Regions from separate parts of the Streptomyces afghaniensis genome, predicted to be linked through region 1. Evidence: riboswitches for the same ligand, from Rfam matches in the RefSeq annotation. Region 1 holds a riboswitch; the other holds the start of a gene.
What was found. Region 1 has a riboswitch for glycine ahead of gcvT (glycine cleavage system aminomethyltransferase GcvT). Riboswitches for the same ligand answer to the same signal wherever they lie in the genome.
Positions count from the first base shown of each region.

Region 1 (10,115 bases):
TCTGGTGCCCGACCGAGTAGTAGGGGTGCATCGCCGACAGCGGGTCCTGGAAGATCATGGCCATCTTCCGGCCGCGCAGCCGCCGTACCTCGTCGGGGTCGGCCGCGATCAGCTCCTGGCCGTCCAGCCAGACCTCGCCGGAGACGTGAGCGCGCGCCGAGCGGTGCAGGCCCATCACTCCGAGGGAGGTGACGGACTTGCCGGAGCCGGACTCGCCGACGATGCCCAGGGTCTTGCCCTTGCGCACGTCGAAGCTGACGCCGTCGACGGACTTGACCAGGCCGTCGTCGGTGTCGAAGTGGATGCGCAGATCACGGACGGACAGGAACACGTCGTCCGGGACGGACGGGGCGGTGGTGTCCGGTTCGCCGAGCGCGGCTTTGTCGAGCTTGCTCACGAGTACCTCACCCGGGGGTCGATGGCGGCGTACACCAGGTCGACGATCAGATTGCAGAAGACGATGAAGAACGCGGCGACCAGGGTCACGCCCATCACGATGGGCAGGTCGTTGTCCTTGATGGCCTGCACCGAGTATGCGCCGATGCCCTGGAGGGAGAACACGGTCTCGGTGAGCACCGCGGTGCCGACCAGGGTGCCGAAGTCCATGCCGAAGATCGTGACGATCGGGGTGAGCGCGGAGCGCAGGCCGTGCTTGGCCACGACCGTGGTCTCCTTCAGACCCTTGGCCCTCGCCGTCCTGATGTAGTCCTCGCTCATCGTCTCCAGCATGCCCGCCCGGGTGAGCCGGGCGTACAGCGCCGAGAAGAGGAAGGCGAGGCTGATCCAGGGCAGCATCAGGTGCCAGGCCCATTCGGCGGGGTTCTCGGTGAACGGGACGTAGTCGATGCTGTCCCAGACGGGGATCTCGTAGACGAAGAGCGCGAGCAGGATCTGGCCGGTGAAGAAGATCGGGAGCGAGACACCGGCGAGCGCGATGAACATGGAGAAGCGGTCGATCGGCTTGCCCTTGCGCAGTGCCGAGATCACACCGGTCGTCACACCGGTGATCACCCAGATCACCGCCGCACCGATGGCCAGCGAGAAGGAGACCGGGATCCGCTGCTCCAACTGCGGCCACACCTCGATGTGGCTCTTGAAGGAGTACCCGAAGCAGGGTGCGCTGCAGTGCGTCGCGTCGGGACCGAACTTGTAGTCGGCGCCCACCACGAGGCCCTTGATGAACTCCCAGTACTGGACGTAGACCGGCTGGTCCAGACCCAGGTTCTGCTTGATCGCGGCGACGGATGCGGGGTTCGCGTCCTTGCCGACGTACTGGGTGGCCAACTGGTCGGCCGTCTGCCCCCCGAGGCGGGGGACCAGGAAGAAGATGGCGAAGGTGACTGCGCTGACCACCAGCAGCAACAGCACTGCGCCCATGACGCGTCGGAGGATGTACGCAGCCACAGCTGTACGGCCCCGGGTGGCCGCGGCGGGATCGTCCGCCGCGGCCACCCGGTGCCTTCACCTGCCTTTCGAAAGGATCCGGCCTGCTGAGTTACTTCGCGGAGCTCATCAGCAGGTAGTCGTACATGCCGAGGTAGGCCTGCGTGACCGTGACGTTGTTCGCCGACGCCGGCCGGAGCAGCAGGTTCTTGCGGTAGATCAGCGGGACGACCGAGGCGTTGTCGAGCACCATCTTGTCGATCTCGCCCCAGGCCTTGGTGCGGGCCGCGTCGTCGGTGTTGGCGATCGCGTCCGTCAGGGCCTTGTTGATCTTCGGGTCGTCCAGCTCCATCAGGTTGTTGCCGCCCGAGGGCTTGATGGCCGCGCCGTTGACGATCTGGTCGAGGAAGCCGTAGCCGGTCGGCCAGTCGGCGCCCCAGGCCATCGAGAGCATGCCGAGCTTGTTGTCGTGGACGTAGCTCGGGACACCGGCGAAGTTGGAGAAGTACTTGCCGGAGGGGAACTGCTTGATCTCGATGTTGATGCCGATCTTCTTCAGCGACGCCTGGACGGCGGTCGCCGCCGCGACCTCGGCGGGCCGGTCGGAGCGGGCCGTCAGGATCGTGTTGAAGCCGTTCGGCTTGCCGCACGCCTTGAGGGCAGCCTTGGCCTTGGCCACGTCACCCTTGTGACCGTCGGTCGCGTAGGTGTCGAACTTGGTGTAGCCGTTGACCGACGGCGGCAGCAGCGTGGTCGCCACGTCGCCCTTCGGCGAACCGCCCATGGCGTCGAGCACCGACTGCTTGTCGAGGCCCCACTGGACGGCCTTGCGGCAGTCGGCGTTGTCGAACGGCTTCACGTTGACGTTGAGCGCGATGTACTGCGTCGCGCCGGCGTAGGAGCTGTCCGTCTGGTTGGCGTACTTGCCCCGCAGCACCTTCGGCTGGGTCTGCGGCTGCACACCCGTGCCGGCCGCGTCAGCCGTGATCTTGTCGGCGAGCAGGTCGTTGTCGACCGTGACCGGGTTGACCTTGAACTTGATCGTGACCTTGTCCGGCAGCGCCTTGCGGATCGGGTCCGTCTTCGCGTCCCACTGCGGGTTGCGCACCAGGGTGGCGCCGCGGCCCTCCTCGTAGGACTGGAACTGGTACGGGCCGGAGGACACGATGTTCTGCACGTACTTCGCGCCGTTGTCCTTCGCCTTCGGCACCGGCGCCGTCTGCGAGAACGTGGCCAGGTAGTCGAAGTCGGCGAACGGCTGCTTCAGCTTGAAGACGATCGTCCGGTCGTCCGGCGTCTCGATCGACTTGATGCCCTCGGCGGACTTGTCCTTGTAGGGACCCTGGTACTTGTCGCCGCCCTCCAGGTACGACTTGAAGTACGTCGGGCCGTTGGACAGGGCCTCGGGCGCGAAGTTGGAGCGCTCGATGGCGTACTTCACGTCCTTGGACGTCACCGGGGTGCCGTCCTGGAACTTCACGCCGGCGCGCAGCTTGTACGTCCAGGTCTTGGCGTCCGGGCTGGACTTGCCGAGGGACTCGGCGAGGTCCGGGACGACCTCCAGGCCTTCCTTGCCCGCCGCCGGTTTGAACGTGGTGAGCGTTCTGCCGTAGAGGCGGGAGAAGTTCTGCACCCAGCCGTAGTACGTGTTGCCCGGGTCGAGGGAGTCGGGCACGTCCGAGTGCTCGTACGTGACCGTCCCGCCCTTCTTGCTCGACGGGTTGACGATCGAGGTCAGCGCGGCGTCCTTCTTGCCGTTGCCTCCGTTCCCGTCGTTGTCGTCGCCTCCGCCGCCACATGCGGCAGCGCCCAGCGACAGTGCCAGGACCGACGCAACGCCGGCGGTCACCCTTCTCGTCTTCACCTGAGGAAGCCCCCTCATTCGATGGATCACTTGCTGCGAGGGTCGAGGGCGTCACGCAGCCCGTCACCCAGCAGGTTGAAGGCCAGGACGGTGATGAAGATCGCCAGTCCGGGCACGAACATGTACTGCGGATCAGCCGTGTAGAGATCCACAGCGTTGCTGAGCATGCCGCCCCAGGAGGCCTGCGGCGGAGCGATACCGACGCCGAGGAAGCTCAGCGCGGCCTCGAACAGGATGTTCGTCGGGATGATCAGCGTCGAGTAGACGAGGATCGGCGCGACGAGGTTCGGGAGCAGTTCCCGGAACAGGACGTACGGGCCGCGTGCCCCGAGGCTCGTGGCGGCCTCGATGAACTCCCGCTTGCGCAGGGTCATCGTCTGGGCGCGCACGATGCGGCCGATGTACGGCCAGCTGAAGAAGCCGATCACGAAGATCAGCACGCTGATGCGCAGGGACAGGCCTTCGAGACCGAAGAAGCCGTCCTGCACGGAGGCGGAGATCGAGATGGCGAACAGCAGCAGGGGGAAGGCCAGGAAGGTGTCCATCAGCCTGCTGATGACGCTGTCGATCCAGCCGCCGTAGTACCCGGCGATGACACCGAGCACAGTGCCGATGCACACGGACAGCAGCGTGGCGCCGCCCGCGACCAGGAGGGAGACCCAGGAACCGTCGATGATGCGGGCGAGCATGTCCCGGCCGTACTGGGGGTCCACGCCGAGCGGGTGGTCCCAGCTCATGCCTCCCCAGCCGCCCTTGGGGGCGAGCAGCGCGGGGTCGATGAGGTCCTGGTTGAACTTGTTGGGATCGAGGTTGAAGATCCATTGGATCGGCTTGGAGAGCACCGCCATCAGCGTGAGCAGGATGACGACGACGCCTCCCGCCATCGCCACCTTGTCCCGCTTGAAGCGCATCCAGGCGATCTGAGTGAGCGAGCGCCCTTCGATCTGGCTCTTCTTGACCCCGGAGAGCACGGCCTCGGGCTGTGCTCCGGCTTCCGCCCCGGTGGTCTCGATCGGTGCGGTCACGGTGCGATTGACCCCTCTCGGGCCGGCGATCGCCGAGCCCCTGGCTGCCGCTGTAGCGGTTTGTTTGTCTCGTACACGCGACCGACCCGGCCCGTGTCTTGCGGGGAGTCTTCAACGCTTTGGCGATCTGTTGCCAGACTTGGCGGTGAAAGGATGCGTAAACGTGATGCTGTCTGCGGGGTTCCGTTATCCGGACAGTGGGTAACGGCGGTCGGACGCGCTGAGACAGGGGCATATTAGGGCAAAGCCGCCTTTTTCAATCCCATCTACGCGCGAAGAGCTGAGAGCCCGTCGCGTTCGAAGGTGGGGAAACAGGGACCGTCGGCCGGCCTGCGGGCGGCCCGCCGGATGGGTCAGTACCGGCCCTGGACCGGGGGGTAGCCGTAGCCCGAGGCCGGGGCCTGGACGGGGGCGGTGGCGTGGGCCTCGCGGTCGTAGAAGGGGCGGGCGCTCGCGCGCAGCCACATGGCGACCGGGTCGTGCTCGTCGGACATGGCCACGGTCGAGACGGGCAGCCCGTCCGGTACGGCACCGAGGGACTGCTGCATCATCGCGCGCACGGAATCCACGGCCGGCGGCGAGGTGTCGTACACATCCAGTCCGATGGCGAGGTACGGCGCGCCCAGCGCGGGCTGCACCCAGGCCCGGCGCAGCGAGCGGACGGCCGGGGTGCGGTGGGCGTTCTGCGCGAGCAGGGCGTAGAACTGCGGGAGCTCGATGGCCGGTTCGGACAGCCGCAGCGGGCCGGCCGGCTGGCGGTCCAGGCCCGTGGCGATCCGGCGCAGGTCGAGCCAGGGGATGCCGACGCCGCCGCCGGGGGCGTGCGGGTTGAGCCAGAGGCCGTAGTGGTCGGGGTAGAGGGCGCGGGCGACGTCGACTCCGTCGACCACCTCGTAACTGCGGTTCCAGCCGCTGGCCGAGAGCTCCTGGGCGGAGGTCACACAGGGGGCGTAGCCGCAGCCGTCGACCTCCATGTTCCCGTACTGGGCGTCGGGGGAGCCCGCCTGGCCGTGCCAGAGGAGCATCCAGATCTGGCCGGTGTGCGGGGTCGCGAGCGCGCGCAGGAGTGCCTCGTAGGCGTCGTAACGCCCGGGCGTGACCTGGCGCAGCATGTGCTCGACCTGTCCGGCCGCGGCCGTGCCGCTCGCGCTCACCTTTACCGCCCCTTCGTACAACGCCTCGACCGTGACCTAGCTTAAGCCCGCCCACCGACTCCGGACTTGCCCTCGTCCGGCGGGTGCGGCCCGTCTGTTGCTGGTCGCGCGGTTCCCCGCGCCCTGGGGAACCTGACCTACCGCTGGTAAAAGGGCCGGACCCGGTCCCTCATCCAGGTGCCCACCGGGTCCTCCGCCACGTCCAGGAGGACCAGGTTGACCTGCCAGGGGGCCGGGCACCGGGTCACGGCTCGGGACAGAGCCTCCAGGGGGAGGGCCCGCAGGTCGCCCTCCCACTGGGAGAGTTCGACGCCCACGAACATCACCGGGTCGGCCGTCTCGATCTCGGCGAGGCAACGGCGGGCGGTGAGGACGACGCCGACGGCCTCGAACTCGGCGGAGGCGGCGGCGAGGAAGTCCACCGGGTCGTCCTGCCAGTCGGGCTCGAAGAGGCGGACCCGGCCGCCGCTCGCGGGGCCGTCCAAGGGGGTCCGGCCGGCCCGGCACAGCTCGGCCACGGCGGGCGGCGGGAGCGGGATGCCGACCACACCGCCCGGGTTGACGGCTATCCCGGCGTGCGGGGGCAGGCCGCGGGCGAACTCCACGGCGGGCGCGATCGTGTACGACATGTGGGAGCCGACGACCTGGCGGAACTGCTCCTCGGAGCTGAACACCGGGACGTACGCCTGGCCCTCGATCTCGATGCCGGGCAGGTCGAGGGGACCGCTCTGCGGGCCGCCGCCGTTCGGCAGGGGGATCCAGACGAAACTCCGGCCGAGCACCTCGACGATCCGCCCGCCGGCCGACGGCCCGGCGCCGAGGGAGGCCGAGAGCACCTCCTCCAGTTCGTTGCCGGGCCATCCGCCGTGCGGGTGGGTCTGCGTGTGCGCCGGGAAGTCCGCGGAGAAGTCCGCCGGGAAGTCCATCTGCCTACCGCCTGCCTGGAACCACTGCTGTGGCTCAAAAGGCTAGCGGCTCATCGGCCCTCGGCGGTCAGCCCGTGAAGCCGATCCGGCGCAGGGTGCCCGCCGCGTCCCGGTCGACGAGGATCGCCGAGCCGCAGCCCGCGGGCAGTTCGCCCCGCTCCACGGAGCGCAGCAGGCGGTTGGCCGCCGCGCGGTGGCGCAGGAACGCGTACCGCGAGACCCCCCGGCCGCGGTCGCGCTGGCCGGCCAGGGCCTCCTCGGGCGTGACGTCGAGCATGAGCAGATGCAGGGTGCCGCCCCGGCGGCGGGCCTCGCGGGCCAGCCAGCGGCGGACCCAGGCCTGGGTGCCGCAGTCGTGCACGACGACGCCCTCGCCGCCGCGCAGGGCGCGGCGCAGCCCGGCGTAGTGGGCGAGGCGGACGAGCGGGCGGTAGACCCCGTACGGCAGGAAGCGCGGCATGCGGCTGTCCCAGCGGTCGCGGGTGTCCTGGGAGTCGATGCGCCGGCCGGGCACGGTGCGCCGCATCAGCGTGGACTTGCCACTGCCGGGCAGGCCCGTGACCACGACGAGGTCGCGGGGGCCGAAGAGCAGCGCGTGCGGGCCTCGGCCCTCGCGCTCGCGCAGATCGCGGACGACCGGCACCGGCAGCGGGCCGCAGGCCGCCCGTGCCGGAGCGGCCGGCTGCCCGGGCAGCGCGACGCCCGATGTCGTGGCGTACGCGGTGGTCCTGTTCACCGTGATCGTCCTCCCCTGGGGCCAGGTACTTCAGTCCCATCCCCGCCGAGTGTAAAGAGAAGGTAATGCCCGATGTCTCTGGTTTTAGTCCTCTTCCCGCAACAGCCCTGCTACAGGTGGTGCCCCTGCCGCCGCGCGACGATGCGTGCAATGATGTGCGCGCCAACTGCATACCGGCCGTTTGAATCCGCGCGGGAGAGTCCCCAGCACCGCTGACGCTGGGGCGCCGAAGGAGCAAGTCCCTCCCTTGAATCTCTCAGGCCCCGTTACCGCGCGGGCGAGGCACATCTGAAAAGCGGGCCGTTTCCTGTCGTCGAGACGACGGGTGCGGCTCCACCCAAGGTGCAAGCCGTGTCCCGTGTGGTCATGGCGAACCTCTCAGGTTCCGATGACAGATGGGGAGGAACGACCTCGCCCGTCATTGCCCTGGGAGACGACCGACTGTGAGCAGTACAGGAGAACTCCGTCACACCGCGCTCGATGCCCTGCATCGTTCGCTCGGCGCGACGATGACCGACTTCGCCGGCTGGGACATGCCCCTGCGCTACGGCTCCGAGCGCGACGAGCACAACGCCGTGCGCACGAAGGCCGGGCTCTTCGACCTCTCGCACATGGGCGAGATCACCGTCAGCGGTCCGCAGGCCGCCGCCCTGCTCGACTTCGCCCTGGTGGGCAACATCGGCGGCGTGAAGCCGGGCCGCGCCCGCTACACCATGATCTGCCGGGCCGACGGCGGCATCCTCGACGACCTGATCGTCTACCGGCTCGCCGAGACCGAGTACATGGTCGTCGCCAACGCCTCCAACGCCCAGGTGGTCCTGGACGCGCTGACCGAGCGCGCCGCCGGCTTCGACGCCGAGGTGCGCGACGACCGGGACGCCTACGCGCTGATCGCCGTACAGGGCCCGGAGTCGCCGGGGATCCTGAAGTCCCTCACCGACGCCGACCTCGACGGGCTGAAGTACTACGCCGGGCTGCCCGGCACGGTCGCGGGCGTCCCGGCCCTGATCGCCCGCACCGGCTACACCGGCGAGGACGGCTTCGAGCTGTTCGTGAAGCCGGAGCACGCGGTCGAACTGTGGCAGGCGCTGACCAAGGCGGGCGAGGGTGCCGGGCTGGTCCCGTGTGGGCTGTCCTGCCGCGACACGCTGCGCCTGGAGGCGGGCATGCCGCTGTACGGGCACGAGCTCTCGCGGGAGCTGACGCCCTTCGATGCCGGGCTCGGGCGGGTCGTGAAGTTCGACAAGGAGGGCGACTTCGTGGGCCGCGCGGCCCTGCGTGAGGCCGCGGAGGACGCGAACCACGAGCCGCGCGTCCTCGTCGGACTCGTCGCCGAGGGCCGCCGGGTCCCGCGCGCCGGGTACGCGGTGGTCGCCGGCGGCGAGGTGATCGGCGAGGTCACCTCCGGCGCCCCCTCCCCCACGCTCGGCAAGCCGATCGCGATGGCCTACGTCGACGCTGCGCACGCCGCCCCCGGCACGCCCGGCGTGGCCGTGGACATCCGGGGCAGTCACGAACCGTACGAGGTCGTGGCGCTGCCGTTCTACAAGCGCCAGAAGTAGACACTGGCCGTCGGGCCGCACCGGCGGTCCCCGGCACATCGCGCTCACCAGCAGTCCCCTTCATCAGCACTCCCGCGCGTACAGGAGAATCCAGGCCATGAGCAACCCCCAGCAGCTGCGTTACAGCAAGGAGCACGAGTGGCTGTCGGCCGCCGAGGACGGCGTCTCGACGGTCGGCATCACGGAGCACGCGGCCAACGCGCTCGGCGACGTGGTCTTCGTCCAGCTCCCCGAGGTCGGTGACACCGTGTCCGCGGGCGAGACCTGCGGCGAACTGGAGTCGACCAAGTCGGTGTCCGACCTCTACTCCCCCGTCTCCGGTGAGGTCACCGAGGTCAACGAGGACGTCGTGAACGACCCGTCGCTGGTGAACTCGGCCCCCTTCGAGGGCGGCTGGCTGTTCAAGGTGCGGGTCGCCGAGGAGCCGGGCGACCTGCTCTCCGCCGACGAGTACACCGCGTTCTCCGCCGGCTGAGGAGTCGTAGCCGTATGTCCGTCCTGAACACCCCCCTGCACGAGCTCGACCCGGCCGTGGCCGCCGCGGTCGACGCCGAGCTGCACCGGCAGCAGTCCACGCTCGAGATGATCGCCTCGGAGAACTTCGCTCCGGTCGCGGTCATGGAGGCGCAGGGCTCGGTCCTGACCAACAAGTACGCCGAGGGCTACCCGGGCCGCCGCTACTACGGCGGCTGCGAGCACGTCGACGTGGTCGAGCAGATCGCGATCGACCGCGTCAAGGAGCTGTTCGGCGCCGAGCACGCGAACGTGCAGCCGCACTCGGGCGCCCAGGCCAACGCCGCCGCGATGTTCGCGCTGCTCAAGCCGGGCGACACCATCATGGGTCTGAACCTCGCGCACGGCGGGCACCTGACCCACGGCATGAAGATCAACTTCTCCGGCAAGCTCTACGACGTCGTCGCCTACCACGTGGGCGAGGACGGCCGGGTCGACATGGCCGAGGTGGAGCGGCTCGCCAAGGAGTCCAAGCCGAAGCTGATCGTGGCCGGCTGGTCGGCGTACCCGCGGCAGCTGGACTTCGCGGAGTTCCGCAGGATCGCGGACGAGGTCGGCGCGTACCTGATGGTCGACATGGCCCACTTCGCCGGGCTCGTCGCGGCGGGGCTGCACCCGAACCCGGTGCCGCACGCGCACGTGGTCACCACGACCACCCACAAGACGCTGGGCGGCCCGCGCGGCGGTGTGATCCTCTCCACGGCCGAACTCGCCAAGAAGATCAACTCCGCTGTCTTCCCCGGTCAGCAGGGCGGTCCGCTGGAGCACGTGATCGCCGCCAAGGCGGTCGCGTTCAAGGTCGCGGCCTCGGAGGACTTCAAGGAGCGCCAGCGCCGTACGCTGGAGGGTGCCCGCATCCTGGCCGAGCGTCTGGTGAAGGACGACGTCCGGGCCGTGGGTGTGGACGTCCTGTCCGGCGGCACGGACGTGCACCTGGTCCTGGTCGACCTGC
Region 1 is NZ_JBIRGJ010000012.1:291,853-301,967, forward strand. Features, by position in the region: gene ACH4G3_RS39680 (ABC transporter ATP-binding protein) at 1-397, opposite strand, end outside; gene ACH4G3_RS39685 (ABC transporter permease) at 394-1,404, opposite strand; gene ACH4G3_RS39690 (ABC transporter substrate-binding protein) at 1,496-3,265, opposite strand; gene ACH4G3_RS39695 (ABC transporter permease) at 3,274-4,272, opposite strand; gene ACH4G3_RS39700 (enhanced serine sensitivity protein SseB C-terminal domain-containing protein) at 4,626-5,426, opposite strand; gene ACH4G3_RS39705 (enhanced serine sensitivity protein SseB) at 5,564-6,352, opposite strand; gene ACH4G3_RS39710 (AAA family ATPase) at 6,420-7,088, opposite strand; glycine riboswitch at 7,271-7,370, shown strand; glycine riboswitch at 7,371-7,493, shown strand; gene gcvT (glycine cleavage system aminomethyltransferase GcvT) at 7,484-8,650, shown strand; gene gcvH (glycine cleavage system protein GcvH) at 8,748-9,125, shown strand; gene glyA (serine hydroxymethyltransferase) at 9,140-10,115, shown strand, end outside.

Region 2 (10,115 bases), on a different contig from region 1:
TCGGGCCGGCGACGGGCGACCATCTGCGACGGGCCGGGATCACCACGATCGAGGAGATCGTCGAGGCGGGCGAGGACGAGATGGTCCGGCTGCTGGGAAAGTCGCACGGGCACGGGCTCTACGCCATGGCGCTGGCGCGGGACGACCGGCCTGTCGTGGCGGAGCGGGAGACGAAGTCGGTGTCGGTCGAGGACACCTACGACGTGGACATCCACGACCGGGTGCGGGTCGGTCTCGAGGTGCAGCGACTGGCCGACCGGTGTGTGCGGCGGCTGCGCGGGGCCGGGCTGTCCGGGCGGACCATCGTGCTCAAGGTGCGGCGGTACGACTTCTCGACGCTCACCCGCTCCGAGACGCTGCGCGGGCCGACCGACGATCCCGGGGTGATCCGCGAGGCGGCGGCCAGACTGCTGGACTCGGTCGACACGACGGGCGGTGTGCGGCTGCTCGGGGTGGGCGTCAGCGGGCTCGCCGACTACACGCAGGAGGATCTCTTCGCGCAGGCGGCGGGGGAAAGGACGGAGGCGGAGGGGCCCGTCGAGGTGGACGCCGTGGCGCCGGCCGAGGAGCAGCCGGCGCTCGCCGAACGGCGGTGGCCCGCCGGGCACGACGTACGGCACGCCGTGTTCGGGCACGGGTGGGTGCAGGGCAGCGGTCTGGGGCGGGTCACCGTGCGGTTCGAGACGCCCGGCTCGGAGCCCGGGCGGGTGCGGACCTTCCGGGTCGACGACCCGGACCTGGAGCCGGCGGATCCATTGCCCCTGGTCTTAACGGGACCGGAAGCGGGCGTACGGGCCGGCGACCCCGCAGCAGTTCGCGGAGTGGCCGGCGGCGCCGGTGGGCTTCAGGCCGTCTCGTCCGTGCCCGCCAGCTTGCCGAAATCGCGGTCCGGGAGCGGGGGAGGCGCGGCGACGTCGAGGCCGTAGTGGTGGTAGAGCTGGAGTTCCTGTTCCGGGGAGAGGTGGCGGCCCACGCCGAAGTCGGGGGCGTCCTTGATCAGGGCGCGGTCGAAGGGCACGTGGAGGGCGCCGTCGATCAGTTCACTGGGCTCCAGGGGGACGAACGCGTCCCTGCTGAACAGGCCGGTCCGTATCGCCGCCCACTCCGGCTCGCCGGTGGCGTCGTCGAGGTAGACCTCGTCGATCGTGCCGATCCTGGTTCCGTTGCGGTCGAACGCCTTGCGGCCGATCAGGTTGCGCGGATCGATATCGGTTCGCACGGGCCCTCCACATGGTCGCAACTCATCCGTAAGCACAACAAAACGGCACAATCGCAGAGGTGGCCACTCGAAGGTTCGTGCGTTGGCCGCGCTGGTACGCTGGCAGCGGCTGCTGACCCCGTGCGGGAGAGTCCTCCAGACATCATCGGAGGCGCCGAAGGAGCAAATCCTCCCCGGAATCTCTCAGGCTCACGTACCGCACGGACGAGGTCACTCTGGAAAGCAGGGCGGGTGTCGACGGCTTCCGCTCTCACCGACGGTGAAAGCCGGAGGCCTTCGGGCGATCCGGTGAAGCTCTCAGGTCGAGATGACAGAGGGGGAGGCCGTCCGGGTACCCGTGCCGTGGTGCCCCTCGAAGGTCGTGTCGACCAGGAGGCCTCCGTAATGACCGCCCACCGCATTCCGCTCTCCGAGCTCGAAGAGGCAGTTCCCTTCGAGCAGCGCCACATCGGCCCCGACCACGAGGCCCGCGCCAAGATGCTCGCGCAGGTCGGCTACGGCTCGCTGGACGAGCTCACGGCCGCAGCGGTCCCGGCCGTGATCAAGAGCGCCGAGGCACTGGACCTGCCGGGCGCCCGCAGCGAGGCCGAGGTGATCGCCGAGCTGCGCTCCCTCGCCGACCGCAACCAGGTCCTCGGCTCCATGATCGGACTCGGGTACTACGGCACGTTCACCCCGCCGGTCATCATGCGCAACGTCATGGAGAACCCCGCCTGGTACACCGCCTACACGCCGTACCAGCCGGAGATCTCGCAGGGGCGGCTCGAGGCGCTGCTCAACTTCCAGACCATGGTCGCCGACCTCACCGGACTGCCGACCTCCGGTGCCTCCCTGCTCGACGAGGGCACCGCGGCGGCCGAGGCCATGGCGCTGTCACGGCGTCTCGGCAAGAACAAGAAGGGCCTGTTCCTGGTCGACGCGGACGCGCTGCCGCAGACCATCGCCGTGATCCAGACCCGGGCCGAGCCGACCGGCGTCGAGGTCGTCGTCGCCGACCTCGCAGAGGGCATTCCCGCCCAGATCGCCGAGCGCGAGATCAACGGCGTGCTGATCCAGTACCCGGGCGCCTCCGGGGCCGTACGGGACATCAAGCCGGTCATCGACCAGGCGCACGAGCTCGGGGCGCTCGTCACCGTCGCCGCCGACCTGCTCGCGCTGACGCTGCTGAAGTCGCCCGGTGAGCTCGGCGCGGACATCGCCGTCGGGACGACCCAGCGCTTCGGTGTGCCGATGGGCTTCGGCGGTCCGCACGCCGGTTACATGGCGGTCAAGGACAAGATGGCGCGCAGCCTGCCCGGGCGGCTCGTCGGCGTGTCCGTGGACGCCGACGGGAACAAGGCGTACCGGCTGGCGCTCCAGACGCGTGAGCAGCACATCCGCCGGGAGAAGGCCACCAGCAACATCTGCACCGCCCAGGTGCTGCTCGCCGTCATGGCCGGCATGTACGCCGTCTACCACGGGCCGGAGGGCCTCAAGGGCATCGCGCGGCGCACCCACCGGTACGCCACGGTGCTCGCCGCCGGGCTCGCCAACGGCGGGGTCGAGGTCGTGCACGGGTCCTACTTCGACACGCTGACCGTGCGCGTCCGGGGCCGGGCCGCCGACGTCGTGGCCGCCGCGCGGGAGAACGGGGTCAACCTGCGACTCGTCGACGCCGACCATGTGTCCATCGCCTGCGACGAGACCACCACGCGGGCCCAGCTGCGTGCCGTATGGGCCGCATTCGGTGTCGAGGGGGTCATCGAGGCGCTGGACGCGGCCACCGAGGACGGTCTTCCGAACGCTCTCCTGCGGACCGACGAGTACCTGGCGCACCCCGTCTTCCACCAGCACCGCTCCGAGACGGCCATGCTGCGCTACCTGCGCCGGCTGGCCGACCGCGACTACGCCCTCGACCGGGGCATGATCCCGCTGGGCTCCTGCACCATGAAGCTCAACGCGACCACGGAGATGGAGCCGGTCACCTGGCCCGAGTTCGGGCAGCTGCACCCCTTCGCGCCCGCCGAGCAGGCCGGGGGCTACCTCACGCTCATCCGTGAGCTGGAGGACCGTCTCGCCGAGGTCACCGGGTACGACAAGTTGTCCCTCCAGCCGAACGCCGGGTCGCAGGGCGAGCTGGCCGGTCTGCTCGCCGTACGCGGGTACCACCGGGCCAATGGGGACGAGCAGCGCACGGTGTGCCTGATCCCGTCGTCCGCGCACGGGACCAACGCCGCGAGCGCGGTGATGGCGGGCATGAAGGTCGTCGTCGTGAAGACCGCCGACGACGGCGAGATCGACGTCGAGGATCTGCGGGCCAAGATCGAGCAGTACCGCGACGAGCTGTCGGTGCTGATGATCACGTACCCGTCCACGCACGGCGTGTTCGAGGAGCACGTCTCCGAGATCTGCGCCCAGGTGCACGAGGCGGGCGGGCAGGTCTACGTCGACGGGGCCAACCTCAACGCGCTCGTGGGGCTCGCCAAGCCGGGGCACTTCGGCGGTGACGTCTCGCACCTGAACCTGCACAAGACCTTCTGCATCCCGCACGGCGGCGGCGGTCCCGGCGTCGGTCCGGTGGCGGTGCGGGAGCACCTCGCGCCGTACCTGCCGAACCACCCGCTCCAGCCCGAGGCGGGCCCGGAGACGGGGGTCGGTCCCATCTCCGCGGCGCCGTGGGGTTCCGCCGGCATCCTGCCGATCTCCTGGGCGTACGTCCGGCTCATGGGCGGCGAGGGGCTGAAGCGGGCCACGCAGGTGGCGGTGCTCAGCGCCAACTACATCGCCAAGCGCCTGGAGCCGCACTACCCGGTGCTCTACACCGGCCCCGGCGGGCTCGTCGCGCACGAGTGCATCATCGACCTGCGGCCGCTGACCAAGGCGACCGGGGTGAGCGTCGACGACGTCGCCAAGCGGCTGATCGACTACGGCTTCCACGCGCCGACGATGTCGTTCCCGGTGGCCGGGACACTGATGATCGAGCCGACGGAGTCGGAGGATCTGACCGAGCTGGACCGGTTCTGCGAGGCGATGATCGCCATTCGTGGGGAGATCGAGAAGGTCGGCTCCGGCGAGTGGCCCGCGGACGACAACCCGCTGCGGGGGGCCCCGCACACCGCCGGGACGCTCGCCGGGGAGTGGGAGCACGCCTACAGCCGTGAGGAGGCCGTCTTCCCGGCCGGTGTCGCGGTCGCCGACAAGTACTGGCCGCCGGTGCGCCGCATCGACCAGGCCTTCGGTGACCGGAACCTGGTCTGCTCCTGCCCGCCGCTGGACGCGTACGAGGACTGACGGGCCGATCGGTCGTGTGGGGAGGGGCTCCGCTGCGCGGGGCCCCTCCCCACATTCGGCAGCTCATTCGGCAGCGAGGGACACCTCGGTCGACTTGATCAGGGCGACGACGGGGGCCCCGGCCGACAGGGCGAGATCGTCCGCTGCGTCCCTGGTGATCGCGGCGGTCAGTTCGCCGCCCTCGACGGTGACCCGGACGGACGCCATCGCGTCGCCGGTGGCGATGCTCGTGACCGTGCCCGGGATCCGGTTGCGGATGGAGAGGCCCTCGACGGGGCCGGTGGCCAGCGACACCTCCGTCGACTTCACCAGGGCGCGCACGGCGGTGCCCGGCGTGAGGCCGAGGTCGTCGACCGCCTCGCGGGTGATCGCCGCGGTGAGGGCTTGGCCGCCGGTGAGGCGGACCCTGACCGTCGCCATGGCCTCGCCCGGCGTGACGGCGGTGACGGTGCCGGGAAGCTGGTTGCGGATGCTCAGGCTCATGGGTGCACGGTAGCCCGGCGCGTTCCTTATGCCGGGTATGCGTGTGTCTGCGTCGCCTTGACCGTCGCCCATACCGGGGCGCCCGGATGCAGGTCGAGTTCGGCCGCGGCGACCGTGGTGAGGTCGGCGGTCAGGGGGAGTTCGCCGGTGAGGTCCGCGCGGATCTGGTCGCCGTGCGTCTCCAGCCCCGCGACCTCGCAGCGCCACAGGTTGCGGGCGCTGGAGCCGGTGGGGCGTTCGCGGTACAGCGTCACGGCGCCGGGCGGGAACGCCACGAAGGCCGGGCCGGAGAGCTCTTCGGTGGTCGTGACGGCCGGGCCCGTGTCGAGCCGGACGGTGTGCCCCTCGGCCCGTCCCCGGTAGAGGTTGAGGCCGACGAGCCGGGCGATGTAGTCCGTGCGGGGGTGGCGGGCGATGTGGGAGGGCGTGCCCTCCTGCACGACCTGGCCGTGCTCGACGACGACCAGGCGGTCGGCCAGCACCATGGCGTCCAGCGGGTCGTGCGTGACCAGGACGGCCACCGCCTCGAACTCGGCGAGGTGCCGCCGGAGCTGGGCGCGCACCTCCAGACGGGTGCGGGCGTCGAGGGCGGCGAGGGGCTCGTCCAGGAGCAGCAGCCGGGGCCGGGTGGCCAGGGCCCGGGCCACGGCCACGCGCTGGGCCTGGCCTCCCGACAGGCGGCGGGGCTTGGCGCCTGCGTGGCCGGCCAGGCCCATACGGTCCAGCCATACGGCGGCCTGGGCACGGGCCTCGGCCTTGCTCGCGCCCCGGCAGCGCGGCCCGAAGGCGACGTTGTCCAGGGCGGTCAGATGCGGGAACAGCAGGTAGTCCTGGAAGACGACGCCGACCGGGCGGGACTCGGGCGGCGTGGCGTCCAGCGGGGTGCCGTCCAGCCGTAGGTGACCGGACGTGAGAGGGCTGAGCCCGGCAAGGGCGCGCAGGGCGGTGGTCTTGCCGGCGCCGTTGGGGCCGAGCAGGGCGACGACGTCCCCGGGGGCGGCGGTGAGGGTGACGTCCAGGCGGAAGGTGCCGCGGTCGACGACGAGGTGGGCGTCGAGGCCTTCGGGGCGCAGGCCGGGAGGCGCTCCGCCGAGGTCGGTCGTCTCGGTCATGGGGAGTACGTCCAGGGTGTCGGGGAGCCGGTCGGGGACATCACGACGCCGTCATCCAGCGGTCGCGCAGGGCCGCCAGTACCGCGATGGACACCGCCAGCAGGACCAGGCTGAGGGCGATCGCCGCCGCCGGGTCGTTCTGCAGGGCCAGGTAGACCGCCAGCGGCATGGTCTGGGTGCGGCCCGGGAAGTTGCCCGCGAAGGTGATCGTCGCGCCGAACTCGCCCAGGGCCCGGGCCCAGGCCAGTACGGCACCGGCCGCGATGCCCGGCGCGATCAGCGGAAGGGTGACGCGGCGGAACGCGGTGAAGCGGGAGGCGCCCAGGGTGGTGGCCGCCTCCTCGTAGCGCGGGTCGGCGGCCCGCAGGGTGCCCTCCACGCTGATGACGAGGAACGGCATCGCCACGAACGTCTCGGCGAGAACGACACCCGTCGTGGTGAAGGGCAGGGTGATCCCGAACCAGGAGTCGAGCCACTGCCCGATGACGCCGTTGCGTCCGAAGGCGAGCAGCAGGGCCACACCTCCCACCACCGGCGGCAGCACCAACGGCAGCGTCACCAGGGCCCGTACGAAACCCCGGCCGGGGAACCGTGTGCGGGCCAGCAGCCAGGCAAGGGGTACGCCGACGACCAGGCTCAGGCCCGTCGCCGCCGTGGCGCAGACGAGCGACAGCCGGAGTGCCTCCCATACCTCGGCGCTCGTCAGCTGCTCGGGGAGGCTGCGCCAGGGCGCCCGTACGAGCAGGGCGATCAGGGGCAGGAGCAGGAACGCCAGGCCGAGCAGGGCGGGCACCAGCAGGGGAATCGGCACCGGTCGGGTCCGGCCGCGGCGGCGATCGCGGCGGGGGCGGCTCTCCAGGGTGCCGGTCACGGCTTGAGGAACCCGGCCCGGGAGAGCACCTTCTGACCCTCCGCGGACCTGACCAGCGCGATGAACGCCTTCGCCGTCTCGGGGTTGGGGGCGTTCTTGAGCAGGGCGATCGGATAGTCGTTGACGGCCTGGGCCGACTCGGGGAAGTTCACGCCCGCCACCTTGTCACCCGCCGCCCGCACGTCGGTCTGGTAGACGACGGCGGCGTCGGCCTCCTTCAGCTCGACCTTCGTCAGGGCGCTCTTGACGTCCTGTTCGTACGAGACGGGAGTGAGCTTCAGACCGGCGGCGTCCAGCGCCTTCCGGGCGGCGGCACCGCACGGCACGGTCTTGTCGCACAGGACGACCTTCAGGCCGGGCTCGGTGAGGTCCTTCAAGGAGGAGATCCGGTCGGGGTTGCCCGGCGGCGTGGCGATCTCCAGCCGGTTGCGGACGAAGGTGACCGGCGTGCCCGCCGCGTCGTGCCGGTCCGTCACGGTCGCCATGGTCTTGGTGCTGGCGGCGGCGAAGACGTCGGCCGGGGCGCCGCTGGTGATGCTGGCGGCGAGGGTGTCGCTGCCGCCGAAGTTGAAGGTGACCTTCGTGCCCGGGTGCTCCTTCTCGAACGTCCTGCCCAGGGTCTTGAAGCTCTCCTCCAGGGAGGCGGCGGCGAAGACGGTGACCGTGCCGGAGGGCTTCCCCGGGGAGGAGCCCTTGTCCGAACCTGTGGCGGAGGAGCAGGCGCTCAGGGTCAGCAGCGCGGCTGCGGACGCACCGGCGACCTGGAGGATCCTGCGGGTCCGGTGCGCGGAACGGATCATCTCGGGCGACTCCCTCGGTGTGCGGGGAAGAGCCGCAGGGCTCCTCCGATACGTCGATCATACTGACGCATCTGCGAGGGGAAAGTCTGCTGTGGCTTCGCATGAGCCAGGGCCAGCAGGGTGCTGGGTGTGTATGTGCGTTTCTACGGGTCTCAGACCCGGTCGATATGGACGTTCGTCGACTTCACGCGGGCCGTCGCCTCCATGCCGACCTCCAGGCCCAGTTCCTCGACGGCCTCGCGGGTGAGCAGGGAGACGAGGCGGTGCGGGCCGGCCTGGATCTCCACCTGGGCGGCGACGTCACCGAGCTTGATCGCGGTGACGATGCCGGGGAAGGCGTTGCGGGCCGAGGTGTACGGCGTGTCCTCCTCGGCGGTGCCGGACCTCGCGAGTTCGACGGAGAACGCGGCCAGGTCCCGTCCGTCGACGAGGCGCCGCCCGGCCTCGTCGCGGTGGGTGGTGATACGGCCCGCGTCCGCCCAGCGCCGGGCGGTGTCCGGGCTCACGCCGAGCAGTCGTGCTGCCTGGCCGATCGTGTAGGACTGCATGCCGGTCACGATAGGGGCGCGGGGCGGGAACGGCGGATGCGGGGTTGGCCGTTGGGTATAACGCGATATAGCGTTAGTCGTCGAAGGGGCGGGCCGGGTGCCGTGCCCGGGAGAGCGGGGAGATGTGATGGCGGGGGACCTCTCGCGTACCGGTGGATCGCCCGAGGTGAGGGCCTCGCACGCGGACCGGGACCGGACCGTGGACGTGCTGCGCGTCGCCGCGGGTGACGGCCGGCTGACCCTGGAGGAGCTCGAGGAGCGGCTGGAGGCCGCGCTGTCCGCCCGTACGGTGGGCGAGCTCGCCGTGCTGACCGCGGATCTGCCCGAGGGGGCGGGCGGGGCAGGCGTCGAGGCGCAGGAGGTCGTCCGGATCGAGCAGGAGGGGTCCTCGACCCGGCGCGGTGACGGCTGGGTGGTGCCGCGGCGGCTGGAGATCCGGTCCGCGTGGGGCGAGGTGACGCTCGACTTCACCGACGCGGTGATCACCCAGGACACCCTGCACATCGATCTGGACATGCGGGCCGGCGCCCTGAAGCTGCTGACCCGGCCGGGGGTCGTGGTGGACACCGGCGCGCTGGTGACGAACTACTCCCAGATCAAGGCGCGCGGGGCGGCCGACGCCCCGGTCGTGCTGCGCGTGCGGATCACCGGCGAGATCAACTACGGGCAGATCGAGGTGCGTCCGCCCCGCAGGGGCTTCGGCCGGCGCAGATCCAAGGGCTGACTCAGCCCACGTGCACCTTCGGCCGACGCTTCCGGTCCGGTTCCGCTTCGCGCAGGACCTCGCGGGTCACCGGGGCGACCTCGCCCTGGCCGAACAGGAAGAACCGCAGCAGGTTGGCGAAGGGCCCCCCTTCGGTCCACTCGAAGTAGATGTGCGGGGTGCGGCCGGTCATGTCGCGGACGTACAGCAGGAGCGCGGCCAGGGCGTTGGGGACGGAGGAGGACTCCAGGGTCAGGACCCGGTAGCGGTTGTGGAGCACCTCGCCCCGCACGGTCAGGCCCGCCTCGAACTCGGACGGGTCGGTGACCGTCACCTCGACGAAGACGAAGTCCTCCTGTCCGGGTACGTCGTTGTCGTGCCGGATCTGCTCGATCTTGTCGCGGTACTCGGCGATGTCGCGCCGGTCGGGCTCGTTGGCGATGAGCCGTATCCTGCGGCTGGCCATGTCCCGGACGAAGCGTTCCGCCATGGAGTCCAGCGTCACGCTGGTCACGCGGAGCTCGAACGACCGGGCCAGCCGGGACAGCAGGGAGACGACGATGATGCCGGCGATGAAGCAGGCGCCGATCTTGACGCCGTCCGGGCGCTCGATGACGTTCGCGACGGTCGTGTAGAGGAACACCGCGGAGATGACCGCGAAGGCGATGGTCCAGTTCCGCTGCCGGGCCTTGCGGGCGGCGATGGTCACCGCGATCGCGGCGGAGCTGATCAGGACCAGCACACCGGTGGCGTAGGCGCCGCCCTGCGCGTTGACGTCGGCGTCGAAGATCCAGGTGACCAGGAACGCGATCAGGGTGAAGACGATGACCATGGGGCGCACGGCCCTGGCCCAGTGCGGGGCCATGCCATAGCGGGGGAGGTAGCGCGGCATCAGATTGAGCAGGCCGGCCATCGCGGAGGCGCCGGCGAACCACAGGATGGCGATCGTCGAGGCGTCGTAGAGGGTGCCGAAGGTGTTGCCCAGGTAGTCGTGCGCCAGATAGGCCAGCGCGCGCCCGTTGGCCTGGCCGCCCGCCTCGAACTCCTTCTCGGGGATGAGGAGGGTGGTGATGAAGCTGGTCGTGACCAGAAAGCCGCTCATGATGAGG
Region 2 is NZ_JBIRGJ010000005.1:9,768-19,882, forward strand. Features, by position in the region: gene ACH4G3_RS18745 (DNA polymerase IV) at 1-926, shown strand, start outside; gene ACH4G3_RS18750 (PRC-barrel domain-containing protein) at 845-1,219, opposite strand; glycine riboswitch at 1,333-1,428, shown strand; gene gcvP (aminomethyl-transferring glycine dehydrogenase) at 1,604-4,489, shown strand; gene ACH4G3_RS18760 (TOBE domain-containing protein) at 4,553-4,972, opposite strand; gene ACH4G3_RS18765 (ABC transporter ATP-binding protein) at 4,999-6,084, opposite strand; gene ACH4G3_RS18770 (ABC transporter permease) at 6,125-6,955, opposite strand; gene modA (molybdate ABC transporter substrate-binding protein) at 6,952-7,755, opposite strand; gene ACH4G3_RS18780 (TOBE domain-containing protein) at 7,908-8,303, opposite strand; gene ACH4G3_RS18785 (DUF1707 SHOCT-like domain-containing protein) at 8,431-9,027, shown strand; gene ACH4G3_RS18790 (APC family permease) at 9,029-10,115, opposite strand, start outside.
Region 2: it holds a riboswitch for glycine, as region 1 does, so the genes downstream of both, gcvP (aminomethyl-transferring glycine dehydrogenase) here and gcvT (glycine cleavage system aminomethyltransferase GcvT) in region 1, are expected to answer to the same signal.